DNA from 4 places in the Shewanella sp. 30m-14 genome. Region 2 is predicted to be linked to each of the others. Evidence: predicted binding sites of a transcription regulator. Region 2 holds the regulator's gene; each other region holds the start of a gene.
The links. Region 2 encodes sigma-54, which starts transcription at its own class of promoters, with help from an activator protein. Its sites were predicted from a motif close to GTTGGCACGNNNNTNGNNT; they were not measured.
Positions count from the first base shown of each region.

Region 1: the regulator sigma-54 is predicted to act here: its motif matches at 1,601-1,619, upstream of ACVBIU_RS04820 (P-II family nitrogen regulator).
Region 3: the regulator sigma-54 is predicted to act here: its motif matches at 1,439-1,457, upstream of ACVBIU_RS00435 (YccF domain-containing protein).
Region 4: the regulator sigma-54 is predicted to act here: its motif matches at 2,740-2,758, upstream of flhA (flagellar biosynthesis protein FlhA).

Region 1 is NZ_JBRILW010000004.1:188,611-193,139, forward strand. It holds gene nrfA (ammonia-forming nitrite reductase cytochrome c552 subunit) at 1-761, shown strand, start outside; gene ACVBIU_RS04815 (isochorismatase family protein) at 851-1,393, opposite strand; gene ACVBIU_RS04820 (P-II family nitrogen regulator) at 1,660-1,998, shown strand; gene ACVBIU_RS04825 (ammonium transporter) at 2,010-3,260, shown strand; gene ACVBIU_RS04830 (hypothetical protein) at 3,423-3,761, shown strand; gene aroG (3-deoxy-7-phosphoheptulonate synthase AroG) at 4,381-4,529, shown strand, end outside.
Region 2 is NZ_JBRILW010000005.1:11,934-16,462, reverse strand. It holds gene ptsN (PTS IIA-like nitrogen regulatory protein PtsN) at 175-618, opposite strand; gene hpf (ribosome hibernation promoting factor) at 621-908, opposite strand; gene ACVBIU_RS05185 (RNA polymerase factor sigma-54) at 938-2,401, opposite strand; gene lptB (LPS export ABC transporter ATP-binding protein) at 2,539-3,270, opposite strand; gene lptA (lipopolysaccharide transport periplasmic protein LptA) at 3,267-3,806, opposite strand; gene lptC (LPS export ABC transporter periplasmic protein LptC) at 3,877-4,434, opposite strand; gene kdsC (3-deoxy-manno-octulosonate-8-phosphatase KdsC) at 4,431-4,529, opposite strand, start outside.
Region 3 is NZ_JBRILW010000001.1:95,563-100,091, reverse strand. It holds gene ACVBIU_RS00440 (pyridoxal-phosphate dependent enzyme) at 262-1,176, opposite strand; gene ACVBIU_RS00435 (YccF domain-containing protein) at 1,505-1,912, shown strand; gene ACVBIU_RS00430 (substrate-binding periplasmic protein) at 2,289-3,002, opposite strand; gene ACVBIU_RS00425 (cytochrome-c peroxidase) at 3,634-4,529, shown strand, end outside.
Region 4 is NZ_JBRILW010000015.1:21,439-25,967, forward strand. It holds gene flhF (flagellar biosynthesis protein FlhF) at 1-591, opposite strand, end outside; gene flhA (flagellar biosynthesis protein FlhA) at 603-2,702, opposite strand; gene flhB (flagellar biosynthesis protein FlhB) at 2,854-3,987, opposite strand; gene fliR (flagellar biosynthetic protein FliR) at 4,053-4,529, opposite strand, start outside.

The DNA of each region.
Region 1 (4,529 bases), on a different contig from region 2:
AGTTCCCATGGGACAAGGGCACAACTGTAGAAGATATGGAAGCATACTATGATGCTATCGATTTCGCAGATTGGACTCACGCCATCTCTAAGACGCCAATGCTAAAAGCACAGCACCCAGGTTATGAAACTTGGCAGCTAGGTATGCACGGTAAAAACAACGTAAGTTGTACTGACTGTCACATGCCTAAAGTTAAGAATGCTGAAGGTCGTAAGTTTACCGATCACAAAGTGGGTAACCCGTTCGATCGTTTCGAAGAAACGTGTGGTACTTGTCATGATCAAAGCAAAGAGTTCATGGTTAACCTAGATAACGAGCGTAAAGCGAAGGTTAAGCAGATCCAACTTCAAGCTGAAGAGCAGTTAGTTAAAGCTCACTTCGAAGCTGGTGCAGCTTGGGAAGCCGGCGCAACAGAAGCTGAAATGGCTCCAATCTTATTGGATATCCGTCACGGTCAATGGCGCTGGGATTATGCAATCGCCTCTCATGGTGTAGCATCTCATGCTCCAGATGAAGCGCTACGTGTACTAGGTACTGCACTAAACAAAGCTGCTGATGCTCGCGTTAAGCTAGCTCAACTACTTGCTAAGAAAGGCGTACCACAGCCTATCGCTCTTCCAGATATCTCTACTAAAGCTAAGGCGCAAGCGGCTCTAGGTATGGATATGGATAAGATGAATGCTGATAAAGCTGAATTCAAGAAGACTGTGCTACCTAAGTGGGATGCAGAAGCTGAAAAGCGTGAAGCGACTTACAAATAAGTCTACTGACACTATATAGTGCTTATAAGTTAAGTGTCTAGAATAAGTCTTTAGCATAGAAGCCCTCTTCGGAGGGCTTTTTTTGGCTTTTACTTGATGAGTTTAAGCAAGGCTTTAAAACGATCGCCATTAGCTTGATGTTGTAACTCAAACAGTAGTGACTCAACATTGGTCTGCATTGCACCATAACTTAACATCATCTCTAATCCGCTTACCTTATTACTCTCTTCTCTTGACGACATCGCATCAGTTACAAGATGAGCATGGTAGCCGTGATCTAACAGATCTCTGCAGGTCTGGTAAACACACACGTGAGTTTCAATACCCGCTAAGATAACCTGCTTACGCTCCATCGAGCTGAGCTTTTCTCTAAATGTATCAGCTTGCCAACCACTAAAATGATCCTTGGCGATAGGTTCTGTGGTTTTTGCCAGCGCCAGGGCTAGGTTTTCACTTGTCCGTCCTAACTTCTGTGGTATTTGTTCGAGCCACAAAATTGGAATATCAAATAGCTGTATCCCCTTAATTAATATCTCTAGCTTACGATGCAGTTGCTCACTTTGGTGCATAACCCGTGCGAGTTGACCTTGTACATCGACCACAACCAATACACATTCTTCTGCTTTTAGCATCTTAGGCTTCTCTATTTTGCAAGGGGAGTTAATTGTTCAGTAAAGCGGATCTGTTTGGTTTATCCAATTAGAAATAGGTCTAACCTGGCTCGATATTGCTGCTTTATCTTTGTGCAGCCCCTGCATGCTTGCACTTGTTTGGTGCGTTAATATGCAGTGTTAATTGCGCGTAAAATCTTATCTTGTTGAATTTAAATGGTTAATAACTTTGGCCTAATGCTTGAATTATGTTTAAGCAAATAGGGAATGTAATTGGGGAGATAACCATGAAATTGGTAAGCGCGATAATTAAGCCATTTAAATTAGACGATGTTAGAGAAGCGATAGCTGAAGTGGGCATTGAGGGGATGACGGTTACAGAGGTAAAAGGTTTTGGTCGTCAAAAAGGCCATACCGAACTGTATCGTGGCGCAGAGTACCAAGTGGATTTTCTACCAAAAGTGAAATTAGAAATTGCCATCAAAGCTGACAGGCTAGAACTGTTACTCGAAGCGATCACTGGCGCAGCGAGAACAGGGAAAATAGGCGATGGCAAAATTTTTGTTACGGATCTTGAGCAAGCTATCCGTATTCGAACTGGCGAAGTTGATAACGAAGCACTGTAAGGGGAAAGCTGATGGATGATTTAACTAAGTTGGGACTGACGGTAACAGAGTTACGCTTTGCCCTAGATACATTTTATTTTTTGATTTCAGGCGCACTAGTCATGTGGATGGCTGCAGGATTTGCCATGTTAGAAGCTGGGTTAGTTCGCTCTAAAAATACCACTGAAATTCTCACTAAAAATGTGTGTCTATATTCTATTGCTTGTGTGATGTACCTGATTGTGGGCTACAACATCATGTATGTTGGTAATGCCGAAGGGGGATGGTTGCCCTCATTCGGCTCATTAATTGGCTCTCAAGGGGAAGGGGCTGATCATGCATTGGAGTCAGACTTCTTTTTCCAAGTCGTGTTTGTGGCTACGGCAATGTCTATTGTATCTGGCGCGGTTGCCGAGCGTATGAAATTATGGGCATTTTTGTGTTTCTCAGTATTTATGACGGCGGTAATTTACCCTGTTGAAGGCTATTGGACATGGGGCGGCGGTTTTCTGTCTGAAGCTGGTTTTGTTGATTTTGCAGGCAGTGGCATTGTACATATGGCGGGGGCTGCAGCAGCGCTTTCAGGTGTATTACTGCTCGGTGCGCGTAAAGGTAAGTATGGCGCTAACGGTCAAGTGAACCCTATTCCGGGTTCAAATTTACCTATGGCAACGCTGGGTATGTTTATTTTATGGATGGGCTGGTTTGGCTTTAATGGTGGCTCGCAGCTTTTGATATCGGATGCTGAGAATGCCAGCGCTGTGGCTAAAATATTTGTTAACACCAATTCGGCGGCAGCATTTGGCGCGATTGCTGCGCTGATTGTATGTCGACTGATTTGGGGGAAGGCTGATTTGACCATGATCTTAAATGGTGCCTTAGCTGGGCTGGTAGCGATTACAGCGGATCCATTGTCACCCTCATTAGTCATGGCTGGTGTGATTGGTACTGTCGCGGGTGGCTTAGTGGTGTTCTCGATTGTTGCCTTCGATAGGATCAAGATTGATGATCCAGTTGGTGCGATTTCTGTTCACGGTGTTGCAGGATTGCTTGGACTGGTATTAGTGCCAGTATCAAATGCTGATGCGTCACTCTTGACCCAGTTATATGGCGCGGCCGTAATTTTTGGCTGGGTATTTTTAGCGTCGACTGTGGTTTGGTTTGCACTGAAGGTGACCATGGGGATCCGTGTTACAGAAGAAGAAGAATATAATGGAATGGATGCTTCTGATTGCGGAATTGATGCTTATCCAGAGTTTGTATCGGTTAAGAGTGGTAGTTAGGCTTTCAGAGTAACCAACCGTTACAAGCCGTGATATAAATAAAGAGCTTATGCCTATGGGTATAAGCTCTTTTGTTTCATGTATTGTTATGTGATCAGAGAGTTTAAGGCTCAACAGAATTAGGCTAAAGTAAGTTATCAGCGGGTTGAGCATGGATCTTTTATGAAAGCATTGAAACTACTGAGCACTATATTGCTTATGGCGCTGGCGACAAGTGCCAGCGCTGGCCAAGTTATAGTGCGAAAGTCCAGTGAGCCGTTTGATGCATTTGCGGTTAGGGATGAAGTGCAAAGGCAGCATGCATGGCGTGAAGCGCTGCGTTATCAGCAACAGATCCAAATATTGCAAAGCTTACCTTTTGGTTGTGTGCCTTTCGCAATGCCTTATCGATACTTTTCCTGCCAAGGTTTATTTTACAGACCTTATGCTTACCAAAATAAGGAGCTTTTTATTCAAATCGACTCTCCTAAAGAGCAGGGCGCTAAGGTACCGCTCGATTAGAGCTTGAGTCCTTGAGAGCAACTGCGCTAATCGTTCGATTTAGGTATTGTTAGTATATTCATCGCGGCAGTTTAGGAGTTACTCGGGATTCATCTTGAGTCCTGCCAAGTGTCAGCGCACATATATTGCTAGACTATTTTCGCTTCGCTTTAACTGCTTCGCTTTAACTGCTTCGCTTTAACTGCTTCGCTTTAACTGCTTCGCTTTAACTGCTTCGCTTAATAGTCTCGCTCTATCTCGCCAAGCAGCTTAATTGAGTCCATTTGTTTCACTGACAGGGTGAACTTACTTCTGAGCCTACTGCGCTTTAAATTGGCTCGCGGGCAAGCCGTATAGGCTTATTTTATGGATAAATTTTATTATTTTTTGCGTACAGCAGGCTTTAGCTTTTAAATTGTAATCTTTAGGAATAATTAACAGTTTAGTGGGCTTATTTGCAGCTTACTTTGACACTTTATATAAATTTTTAATTTCTAATTTCTTTTTAAACAAATAGTTAAAAATAATTATATGAAATAATCATAACTTGATTGCAATCTAAGTTCATACTGGATAAATTGAATGCAGTATCGCAATTGAGAGATCTGTATTCATAGGCTAGACGGAGCTAAGTATTACCATGTATTACCAAAATGATGATGTTCGAATTAATAAGATAAAAGAGTTGTTACCTCCAATTGCTATTTTGGAGCGATTTCCCGCAACACAGAACGCATCAGCGACCGTATTTAATGCCCGCGAAAGCATACATAATATTTTAGCGAAGAA
Region 2 (4,529 bases):
GTATGATTTTTGTGGTTATATTGTGTAAGTGTATAGATTAACTTTTTTAAGGCTGAAAGCAAGAAGTTGAGCGGGTGAATAAGAATAAATAATATTGCTGTAATAATTACTTAGGTCTTTAAATCATTTACCTTTTGTGTAAAAAATAAATAACTTAAAGACCTGAGTAGTTAGCTATTGGGTAATGACTTGGTATAGCTCTGATTCATTGCTGGTCTTTCTCAACTGCTTAACCACCGCTTTATCGTTGAGTTTTTCAGCCATACAAGACAGTGTTGCTAAATGTTGCTCACACTGATCAGATGGCACCAATAAAGCAAATAGAATATCGACAGGCTGCTTATCGAATGAGTCAAATGGGATAGGAACTTCACATTTAACTAATACTGCAACTGGACGTTCTATATTCGACAGCCTTCCATGAGGAATCGCTATACCATTACCTATTCCCGTGCTACCCATTTTCTCTCGTGCCAAGAGACTTTCAAAGATCTCTTGTGAAGAAAGGGTTGGGTACTGGACAGCGGCAATGTCACTGATTAACTCCAGTACTTTTTTCTTACTGCCCGGAGTGGCGCAGGTAGTGCACTCCGGCTGCAGGATGGTACTTAGTTCCATCGTTAGTGTTTAGTCAGCTTCTCTTTGTGTTTAATAACCTGACGATCTAGTTTATCGATCAGGGAGTCTATTGCAGCATACATATCTGCATGTTCCGAAATAGCAAATACTTCCCCTTTTTTAAGGTGAATTTTAGCTTCGGCAATCTGCTGCATTTTTTGTACATTCAAAATAACGTGCACATTATTGATCTGATCGAAATGTCGTTCAAGCTTTGTAAATTTCTCTTCTACATAACCGCGTAGTGAATCGGTGATTTCGATGTGATGTCCTGTCAGGTTGATTTGCATTATCGATCCTCCATGTGCCTAATTTTGAGTTATAAACTCTTACGTTGGTTTGAGGGCGGGATCAGCATCGCTTCTCGATATTTTGCAATCGTACGTCTAGCAACTTTAATCCCTTGTTCAGCCAGAAGCTGGGCCATTTTGCTATCGCTTAACGGTTTCCTCTGGTTTTCAGCTGCGACTAATTTCTTAATAAATGCCCTAATTGCTGTCGATGAGCATTCTCCGCCATCGTCGGTACCCACATGGCTTGAGAAGAAATATTTTAGTTCAAAAATGCCCCTTGGGGTGTGCATGTACTTCTGTGTGGTAACGCGTGAAATGGTAGATTCATGCATTTCAACAGCTTCGGCAATGTCATTGAGTACCATAGGTTTCATGGCTTCTTCACCGAACTCAAAAAAGCCTTGCTGGAATTTGACGATACAGTTTGTCACTTTCAATAAGGTGTCGTTGCGGCTTTCCAGGCTCTTTATAAACCACTTAGCTTCTTGCAGGTGGCCACGGATAAATTGACCGTCGGCCTGATTCGTTGTGCTACGCGCCATTGATGCGTAATGCTGATTAACATTAATCTTAGGCATATAGTCAGGATTTAGCTCTACCACCCAGCGACCTTTTTTCTTGCTGACAGACACGTCGGGAATGACGTATTCATCTTTACTGCGTGCAATGGCAAGCCCAGGTCTTGGGTTAAGAGTTTGGATCAGTGTGATCGCCTCACGTAAATCATCCTCTTTGAGTTTGGTTTTACGCATTAACTGCCTAAAATCACGCCCCGCAATAAGGTCTAAATAGTCTTTAATCAGTAATCTTGCATTTTCAATGTGCGGTGTATCTGCGGCATATTGTGCTAGCTGGATAAGTAGGCATTCACTTAAGTTGCGGGCGGCAACACCGATAGGATCAAAATGTTGAATTCGTTTTAAAACGGCTTCGACTTCATCGAGTTCAGTTTCAGGATCGCCCATCGCTTCGAGAATTTCGTCACAGCTCTGGGTTAAATAACCTCGTTCATCGATCGCATCAATAATCGCGGTGGCGATAGCAAGATCGTTATCTGAAAATGGGGTGAGGTTCTTTTGCCACTCAAGATGCTCATATAAGCCTTCGCTAGTCTCGCCTTGGAATGGCATGTCATCTTCACGACTTACGCCTGAGCTAGCATTAGAGGAAACGGTGTAGACTTCATCCCAAGTGGTATCCATAGGCAGGTCATCGGGCATGGAATCTTGGGTGAGGGCTTCGGAGGTGTCAACGCTTGCGCTATCTTGGGTGAGTTCACTATTAGAGTCATTTACAGAGTGATCTTCATCGTTGATCATATCGCCATCTGACTGCTCTTCATCTAGCTCCAGTAACGGATTAGAATCTAATGCTTGTTGGATCTCTTGTTGCAGCTCTAAAGAAGACAGTTGTAACAGGCGAATGGCCTGTTGTAACTGGGGAGTCATAGTGAGCTGTTGACCCATTTTGAGCTGGAGTGACGCTTTCATTTTACCGCTATTCCCTACACTGTAGTTAAACGTTAAAGCTCGTTGAACTGGCGAAGGTTGCTCAAAAACTCAACACGTTGATTTTTTTTTGGAAATAATTCCATATTGAGTTTTTCAGCTTCCATACTGTGAATTAACTATAGCCTGAATTGTTCACCTAAGTACACCGCTCGAACCTGTTGGTTGTCCAAGATTTCGGCAGGTGTACCTTCAGCAATCAGATTTCCGTGGCTTACTATGTAAGCACGCTCACAAACGTCCAAAGTTTCGCGAACATTATGATCGGTGATCAGTACGCCCAGACCGCGACTCTTAAGTTGTTCAATAATTTTTTTAATATCGATAACTGAAATGGGGTCAACACCCGCGAACGGCTCATCTAACAAGATAAACTTTGGATTAGCTGCGAGTGCCCGAGCAATTTCTACCCGGCGGCGTTCGCCTCCAGACAATGCCATACCTTGGCTGTCACGAATGTGAGTGATATGAAACTCTTCGAGTAGATGCTCAAGTTGTTCTTCACGTTGCTCGTTATTGATGTCATGACGAGTCTGTAAGACGGCCATGATGTTGTCACGTACTGACAGCTTTCTAAAAATACTGGCTTCCTGAGGTAGGTAACCGATACCTTTACGGGCGCGTAAATGCATAGGATCGAGCGTAAGATCGTCATCATCAATAAAGATCTTACCCTTATCACTCTGTACTAGGCCAACCACCATGTAGAATGTCGTTGTTTTTCCTGCACCGTTTGGGCCAAGCAAACCAACAATCTGACCTGTCTTTACGGTTAAGCTAACATCTTGTACGACGGCACGATTTTTATAGCTCTTAGCAAGATTGACCGCTTTTAAGGTGATTTGGTTCATTGCTGTTCCTGCTTTTTCGCTGGCGATTCTGGTTTCTCTTCCTGATAGGTTTCAGGCTGAATAATGGTGATAACTCTGTCATCGCCCTTGCCAGTACTTTCTGCAATAAGCTGTTGCAAACTGATGTTGTATTTAATGCGGTTACCTGTGACCTGGCTACCGTCTTGCGCTAGGGTGGCTTCGCCGACTAAGGTGAGTGTGCGCGTAGCAAGTTCGTAGCGGATCTCTTTTGCGCTAGCCGTTGCCGGGCGTCCATCATCCATTATTTGGGTGTAAGTGGCTGGGTTACCAGTCGCCACAAGCGTTTTACCGCTCTTATCTTCTTTTGAGAAAACCCGTAGCTTATCGGCATTCATCTTGATTGTGCCCTGAGTGACTTCGACAGGCCCAAAAAAGATAACCTGATTATTCTTGATATCAGCTTCTTGGCTAGCGGCCGCAATTTTCACCTCTTGCATCAGGTCATCAACTTTAGCAACAGAGCTGAAACTGAGCAGACAAAATAGGCCTGCAAGGATAGATTGATTGTATTTCATAGCGTCCTTCTACTCAGCTAAAGCGTTTTCTTTAGCTAGTATGAGTGTAAAATTGTTCAATATGTTGGCGTTACTGAGCTTCGTAGATACCTTCTACTTGGCTGATTAGTTTTACGCTCTGGGCATTCAGGTCGGCATATAAGCCTACACCTTGAATGACGAATTCGTTGCCAGTGACGTGGATAATTTCATCTGACGTCATGATCATAGTATTCAAATCAAGATCTAAATAGCTGGTGCTTAACGTCTGTATCGGCTCTTCTGGGCTAATCGAGTCGATAATAACATTGTTTTCTAGCGTTACCTTGCCAGTGACTTTATTCAGGCTGCCTTTATCACTTTTAAGTCGCCATTCGGCTAGGCCATCATCAGGGTAAATGAGATAAACAGGCTCAGTAAAATAGGTCATATTGACGCTATCAAAGTGTTCCATGTGTTTCGCTGTTACTTCGCTATTGATGAAGCCTAACTCGTTATATTCGATGCTACGTAGATCATCGATAATATAGTCGGGTCGCTGACTTGTATCGATATTCAGCTCCTGCTCGCTTTTTTTAGACTGAACTTGCCAATAGAGCAAAAGTGCAGTGCCAAAAAGTGCGATTATCGCAAGGGTGACGCGGTTCATATACTCATCCCATGAGCTGAGTCAAACTTGTCTTGGCTTAATAGTAGTAAATCAGTGAGTTCGCGTAGGGCGCCGTGGCCGCCTTTAATATGGGT
Region 3 (4,529 bases), on a different contig from region 2:
GCTAAAATAGTAAAAAACGACTCTTCGATACACCTCCTCTCACTCGTATCGAATGTTTGTCTTCATAGGCAAACGAATAGGACTGACACATCTACTCAGCTATTTAGTCACATTCATTTGGTTTAGGCTTTACCTAACTGCTTTACTTAACTGAAAGGTATCTAGCCTAACCAAATGGAATAATCTCTTCCTAACTCATATTCCAAAGCGTCTGTTACCGCTAAATCTTTAAATCTTACCAGTCATATTTACGTTTATATCTCAGAAGCTGTATTTACGTTTATATCTGGGGAGCATAGTTGCATTACCGAGTAACCCGCCTTGGTGAATATAAAGCATTGGTAAGCACGGCTCTGTATCAAGTAGTTTTTCAACACACATCCAGCCAAGTGGATCGTAAAGTAGTTCAAACTCAATACCTGACTCTGACACCTTGTTATACATATCGTAAAAAGGCTTATACAGCTTACCAAAATGATATTTTTTGCCTATATCAACAATCCTAGGGTGTAATTGCTCATTACTCACCAGAAGCCTAAACTGCTGTTTTAGATAATCGTTATCACCGACACAGGCGCACGTTAATACTTCGATGTGTGGCGCATATAACGCCATATATTCACTTAAAAATACCGCCGTTGTGCCCGTTCCCGAGGGGAGAAACACTCGTAACTCACTTAGCTGCTCACTCGCACACCAATCAACCACTTCTTGTGCCAATTTATGTACCCCATAGCGTGCATATTCACAGCGCCCTCCTTCAGGAACAAACAGTAGTTCATCATGATGGGGTAAAACATGTTGCTCAATATACTCAATACAGCTCAAATCTTGCCTATCCGACAACGTTGACACATCAATGACATTCGCACCGTTAGCGATGGCCGCGGCATAGTTACCAACCGTCGAGCTCAATACCTGTTCCGCAATATGGTCGACATAAAAATCGAGCCTTAATCCCTTAATTTTGGCTAATGCCGACATCGAATACAGAGAATTGGCTACAGGCGAGCCATGGCCGACTAAACCAGACTTACCTGGAAATTCATTATCAAGAAAATAGGCAAATTTACGCGCTTTATTTCCAGAAAATGCCTCACTTAACAGATCGTCACGTTTCACATAAACATGATTGCCATTAAAAGAGATGGTTTCTACCGGTGTGTTAGCTAACAAAGAAGTACTCACTCAGATCCCTGACGGTTAATTAATAATTTTTCCCAGTCTATTCTAATCCTTTGCCCCATTTGAGGTAAGAGAATTAATAACCTATCCACAGGGTTAAAAGTAGCAACAACTCAATTTTTGCTCATAGCCGCAAAGTAAGCCTGCTGAAGACTCAATGTAAAAATCACTAATTATTAGTCAAAAGGCTTACCGATACTTTCTACTCGCTAGCAAATTACAATTAAAAACACTTAAATACAATGCCTTACATGTTGGCACGAAAATCGCTTAGATAAAAACATACCCTAAAGAGGGAATGAAAATTAAGGAGCCGTTAATGGCAGTACTACGTTTAGTGTTTAATATTGCTTGGTTTGTTTTAGGTGGTTTTGTTATGGGTCTAGCATGGTGGTTTGTAGGGCTACTGTGTTTTATCAGTATTATCGGCATTCCCTTCGGTAGAGCCTGCTTTGTAATAGGTGAAATGACATTCTGGCCATTTGGACAAGATTCAATCAATAGACGCACACTAACGGGCAGTGAAGATATAGGTACCGGCGCATTTGGCATGGTGGGTAATATTATCTGGTTCCTATTTTTTGGGATCTGGCTAGCTATCGGGCACATTGCTCATGCATTAGCTTGTGCGGTCACGATTATCGGGATCCCATTTGCTTTGCAACATCTCAAATTAGCGATATTGAGTTTAACCCCTATCGGCCAAACCGTAGTGGCAAAGGCCTAATGATCTTGTTAAGTAATAGGTATTGCAGCAAGGTTTTTGTGGCGAGTCGAAACTCAAATCTATCTTGAATGCTTATCTTGTGTAATCAGTTAACTAATGAAAAAAGTTAACTAAGCTTGCTCAATAATATTGAGCAAGCTTTTACGCATTCAAGGCGAACCTGTCAGGCTTTGATTTCGCTCAATATCATTCATCATGTAGGAGCTAACTGCTCAGCGATGTGGCCCAAAAGTCGCTGATTTCATTTGTTCTCATTGATAGTTTGATAAAGAAGACTTTTAATAAAGACAGTTTTTAATAAATAAGTATTTTAATAAAGACGATTTGGGGAGAAAAAGACTTGAGGTTTCATACCGGTTAACTCAGATAAATAACATCACTGAACCATATTTTTTTCTAGAATAGCCTTCACATCAATTTTGCTAAGACCTTGATTAAATCGCTCACGCCACTTACGCCCCGCTTCATTATTTTTAAATGCGATAAATAACTCTTTATAGGTCAAAAGCTTCTTATTAAATTGCAGTTTATGCTTTAGCGCCTTCATATTCGGTTGCGCCAAAATATACTGCAGAACATGCTCATCAATTATCGCACCGTCGATTCGACCAGTAACCACCTTGTTCACATTATGTTGATCCGATGCCACCGCCTCAAAAGGCTGCACTCCTTGTGCCATCATCCCATCCAGTTCTGGAGTATTGACATAACCTTCAACCACTCCGATAGTATAGTGATTCAAGTCGCTCTGCTGCGTCCAGCTGATAGGATGGGACTTTTGCTCTACTAAACCTAAGCCACTTCGCCCCATAGACTCAGAAAAAACAAACTTATCTGTTGGATATGCATATTCAGGAAGGTAACCAAGGTACTTAGAATTATTACGTGATGCCATTCTCACCGCTCGACTCCATGGGTAGAAATCTACAACAACATTATGGCCTACCGCTTTTAGCGCCGCTCGAGTCACAGCAATACATGCGCCTTGATGTTTTAATTGCCCTCCCGAGAAAGGGGGCCAATGAACAGAAGTCAAATACAGGGTATCGGCATAAGCTCCACCGGCACAGCATAAAGCCAATAGGCACACAGCAGCTTTAGCCTGCCTTTTAAAAAAGCCTGCCCAAGCCGTGCTCTTGTATCTCAAAACGCAAAGACTCGTTTTCACACCTTGCCTTTTCTATATTCAACGCCACACACCTGTACTCAAAGCTGCTGTTCAAAGCTACTTTTCAAAGCTAAGAGTCCGATGACCGCGTTTTTAAACCTATCCAAGATTTTAGTCAATCCCCACAATAACGCCAAAAATCTAGCCTTCCAGGCTAAAATAGGCCCTATCTAGCACAGCCTCTATCAAAATAGACCCTATCTCAAACAGCGTCAGTCTAAAACAGCGTCAGTCGTATTGAAATCAGCGCCGTCGCAGATGCGATAGAAAGGTTTTAATGGGGAATTAAAATAAAAAGCCGTAAAACAGTGGTGAAGGTTAAACGGTTTTAGCTGTTATTAGGGTCGCCCGAAAATTAAAATCAACACAATCAGATGAAGAACTACCAAACCTACCTAACATTAGGTAGTCTGTCTGCGACCAACCTCTCAAATTATCAATCCAAATCAACGATAGTCCTAATCGAAACAAAGCGTTACCTTATTTTATAAAACTACATTATTATCGTCTCTTAAATTAACCCTATAAATTGTAATGTTTAATTGAGGCTAAAATGAATAAGCTTAGTTTGCTCTCTATCGCTCTTCTTTCTACTTTGTCTGTTAGCTCAAATGCATCTAGTGAGCCCATTGAAATCATTCCTGCGGCGGTTATTACTAACCCTGAAAAAGTTGAGCTCGGTAAGATGTTATTCTTCGAACCAAGATTATCTAAATCAGGCTTTATTTCATGTAATTCATGCCACAACTTATCTACTGGCGGCGTTGATGCGTTACCAACATCAATTGGTCACAACTGGCAAGAAGGTCCAATCAACTCGCCTACTGTTCTAAACGCCGAATATGGACTAGCACAATTTTGGGATGGCAGAGCGAAAGATCTTAAAGAGCAAGCTGCGGGCCCAATCGCTAACCCTAAAGAGATGGGCTTTACCCATGAACTTGCAGTCGATACCGTACGCTCTATGCCTGCATACCAAGCACGCTTTGAAACCGTCTATGACTCAAAAACTATCAGCATGGATATGATCACCGATGCGATAGCAGAATTTGAAAAAACCTTAGTCACGCCAAACGCGCCATTCGATCTATACCTTCAGGGTGATAAAGACGCGATTAGCGAGCAAGCAAAAGCCGGTTACCAGTTATTTAAAGATAAAGGCTGTGTAAGCTGTCACAACGGTCCTGCTGTTGGCGGCACTATGTATATGAAAATGGGTCTTGTTAAACCATTCCATACCGATAACCCAGCTGAAGGCAGAAAGGCTGTAACAGGCAAAGAAGCTGATAAGTTTGTATTTAAGGTGCCAACACTACGTAATATCGAACTTACCTACCCGTACTTCCACGATGGCAGTGTTTGGGAACTTGAAGAAGCAGTTAACACCATGGCTGATATTCAACTAGGTCAAAAGCTGTCTGATAAAGAAGTTAAAGAGATGGTGGCATT
Region 4 (4,529 bases), on a different contig from region 2:
AGGATCGACCCGCTTTTTCTGTTCGACCATCAAGCTACTCACTTGATGCGTCAATAAATTACGAATTGACGCTAACTCTTCTTTCATCGCGTCAAATTCGGCACTGTTGTTCTGTTTGCTGCCATTAAAACTGTCTGGCGCTCGATGAGGCGTAAACTCTGCTTTCGCAGGTTCAGACGGCTTCACTTGTGCTTGCAGTCCTTTAGCCCATTCAGGCATATCAAGATTGTCACTGCGCGTTGACGGCGTTTGTTGGCTAATACGACTTTGCTGACGCTCTAATAATGCCTGCAAAGAATCTGGCGCTGGCGTTGATTGAGCGCGACTTTCAGCTTTTACGTTGGCCGCTCTCATATTCGACTGCGCGCCACCTAAGGTCACCCTCTCTTCTGCAAGATCGGTAAACATAGCAGCAGAAGGTTTAGCCTCTACAATTTTTGGCTTAGGCTCGTCATAATCGACTGCCGCAACAATCTCAATGCCACCGGTCACTTTCTTGTTTGACATGATGACAGCATCTGACCCCAAGGTTTCTTTAACTTGGGCTAGGGCCGAGCGCATATCTTTTGCTAAAAACCTTTTAATCTTCAATTATTCGACCTCTACTGACCCACTGCCGAGACGATGCGTATTTGCTTCTCGTCGGGGACTTCTTGATATGAAATCACCCGTAAATTAGGGATCGTATGCTTAACAAATCGCGATAACGTTGAACGTAGCATGCCTGACGTCAATAAAATTGCAGGCTGACCAACCATTTCTTGACGCTGCGTGGCGTCCACTAACGACTTCTGCATACGCTCTGCAAGGCTTGGCTCGATATTCGGACCATCGCCTCCCGTTGCCTGCATAGACTGATGCAACATTTGTTCCAACTCTGGCGCCAAAGTAATGACAGGGATTTCAAGCTCAGGTCCGCTGATCTCTTGCACTATCATACGTTTTAGGGCTATTCGAACCGCAGCAGTTAATACTTCGGTGTCGCTGCTCTTTGGTCCATATTCAAGTAACGTCTGTACGATGGTCTTCATGTCACGAATAGACACACCTTCATTGAGCAAGTTCTGCATCACTTTAACGACGCTGCCCAGTGGCATCACATCTGGAATAAAGCCATCAACCAACTTAGGCGAATGCTTACCAAGCATTTCAAGTAGTTGCTGAACTTCTTCATAGCCAAGCAGTTTGGCGGCGTTATTCGATAATAGTTGGCTGATGTGAGTGGCCACTACCGTTGAGGCGTCCACTACCGTGTAACCTAAGGTTTGTGCGTGCTCACGCATTTCGGGAGCGATCCACACCGCATCCAGACCAAAAGCGGGGTCTTTCGTTTCGATACCATCTAGCTTGCCATATACTTGCCCAGGATTAATCGCTAGCTCACAGTCATGACGAATTTCAGCTTCACCCGATGCCACGCCCATTAATGAGATCCGGTAAGCATTGGGGGATAAATCGAGGTTATCGCGAATGTGAACCGCTGGCACCAGAAAGCCTAGCTCTTGTGAGAGCTTCTTACGCACGCCTTTAATGCGTCCAAGCAGCTCGCCGCCCTGACCTTTATCCACTAATGGAATTAAGCGGTAACCCACTTCTAGGCCAATGGTGTCAACATGCTGTACATCATCCCAACTCAGCTCTTTTGGCTGCGAGTCGCGAGGCTCAACAGGACCTGTTTTTGCCAGCTCCAGTGCGCGCTCTCGGTCTGTTTGTTGCTTTTTCTTAATGAAGTAAGCGCCCGCGCCAGCTGCCGCTGCACATGATAAGAACACCAAATGTGGCATACCTGGCACAATGCCCATCACGAACATCACGCCTGAAGCGATGGCTAGCGCCTTGGGACTGTCAAACATCTGCCCCATAACCATTTCGCCCATATCACCGGATTCATTTTGACGCGTTACCATCAAAGCCGCGGCAATAGATAAGAGTAGACCGGGGATCTGCGCCACTAGGCCATCACCAATCGTTAATAGGGTATAAATTTCAACTGCCGCAGAGAAAGATAAATCATGCTGAGCGATACCAATAATAAAACCGCCCACAATGTTAATCACAAGAATTAATATACCGGCGACCGCATCACCTTTTACAAATTTTGATGCACCGTCCATGGCACCGTAAAAGTCGGCTTCACGGGTCACTTCAGCGCGGCGAGAACGCGCTTCTTCTTGCGTTAATAAGCCAGCGTTTAAGTCGGCATCAATCGCCATCTGCTTACCTGGCATGGCGTCTAGGGTAAAGCGAGCACTTACCTCAGATATTCGCCCCGCGCCTTTTGTCACAACGGCAAAGTTGATAATAATAAGGATTAAAAACACGACTAGACCAACGGCATAGTTGCCACCAATCACCACAGAGCCAAAGGCCTCAATCACCTTACCTGCCGCGTCACCACCATTATGGCCTTCAAGCAGGACCACACGCGTTGAGGCAACGTTCAGTGCAAGCCTGAGTAGGGTTGCCACCAGCAAAACGGTAGGGAATGCAGCAAAATCTAGCGGTCTGTCGCTGTAAATGGCAACGAGGAGTACCACGAGTGCCAGTGCGATATTGAAGGTAAAAAGGATATCGAGCAGGAACGCGGGCATAGGTAAAATGATCATAGCCAGAGCGGCTAAAACCAATAACGGCGTACCAATACCTTTTAAATGCGCAGGCTTTATCTGTTTTAATTGGCCTAGACTTGCTTTAAGTTCCATTCACCCTGAGTCCGATCTTTGACGTCTAACGCCAATACAGCAAATACTGTACCAATTATTTTTATAAGAATTGTCGCGACTATAACCTGAAAGCGACTAGCAAAGAATATCTGACGTTGCGAGTGGTTGATTTTTGGGCATAAAAAGGACTTTAATGTTTTAATTCATCTGGGATCGGCTGTTTAATTGGAACAGGATTAGGACGCCTGCCCTTGCCCTTTTGGTATTGTCGTAATTGGAATACATAAGCAAGCACCTGAGCCACTGCAGTGAATAACCCTTCAGGGATCTCTTGGTCAATTTTAGTAGTATGAAAAATAGCACGTGCCAGTGGCGGAGCTGAGACTATTGCCACGTCGTGCTCTCTAGCAATTTCTCTGATTTTAAACGCCACTTCATCCACGCCTTTTGCCACCACAAAGGGGGCCGTAGAACGTGTCGCATCGTATTTAACCGCCACGGCGTAATGCTCAGGGTTAACAACAATAACGTCGGCATTGGGCACTTCCCCCATCATCCGCCTTTGAGACATCTCGTGTTGTAACTGACGAATGCGTCCTTTCACCTCTGGCTTTCCTTCGGTGTCCTTGTATTCGTCTTTCACTTCTTGCTTGGTCATCTTTAACTGTTTGGCATGATTCCAAATCTGAAATGGCACATCAATAATGACGATCAGGAAAGTGGATGCGCAAAGTAAAATAAATATCCATACCACTATGTCCAGAGCATGGTAAATATTGCCTGGCAAGTGATCTTGCGACAGCATCAAAATATCATCTAAATAGAGGGTCAATAATAGATAGGCAGTAATGGCGACCACAGAGAACTTAGCAATACCTTTAGTAAGTTCAACCAAGGCTTGCACGCCAAACATCCGCTTAAACCCAGCCATAGGGCTCATTTTGCTGGCCTTGGGCATAAAAGCTTTAACCGAAAATGACATGCCACCAAGGGCGACATTACCTGCAAATGCGATTAAGGCTAAAAACGCAATAAAACCCATCAACGGGACTGCAAGTTCAGTGCCTACCATCCCCCAAACATTCATCATCTGATTGGTATCAAAAATCTCGTCACGACTCTGCGTAAATAACTTCGTCATGATGTTATGCATCGCCTGTGCGATATCGGGGCCAGTCATTAACAAGCCTACCGAAGCCGCGATCAGTACGGCAGAAGTTCCTAGATCTTTTGAGCGTGCAACCTGCCCTTTGTCTTTGGCCTGTTGCAACTTTCTGGAGGTGGCCTCCTCTGTTTTTTCTTGGCTACTATCGTTTTCAGCCATTTATAGCCGCCCTCCACCTTGTAACGTGAACACTATTGCTGATAGCCATTCGCCATAAAGCATGATTACAGCCCACCATCGGCGCGGCATTGCAGCTCAAGTACATTACAAAGTAGTAGCTGAACTTCACGCCACACTTCATCAAAATGCGTCATGATGGGTGACAAAGTTAGCCAAAGAATAAACAAGCCTGCAATCATGGTGACAGGAAAGCCGATAGAGAAGATATTTAACTGTGGTGAGGCGCGCGTCATTACACCAAATGACAAGTTAATGGTGAGCAGCGCCACAATAGCGGATAGCGACATCGTCAAGGCTGCACCAAACATATAGCCCACAAATTCGGTAAATAGGCGGTAACTCGCCAGACTTAACCCTTGCATAGACACCGGGATAGAATCAAAGCTGGCGATCACCATTTTTATCAATAACAGGTGACCATCTACCGCTAAGAAAATCATGGTGGTGAGCAGTAAGAAGAAGTTACTAATAACTGGGGTTTGTTGTCCCGAGCTAGGATCGACCATAGAGGCGAAACCTAG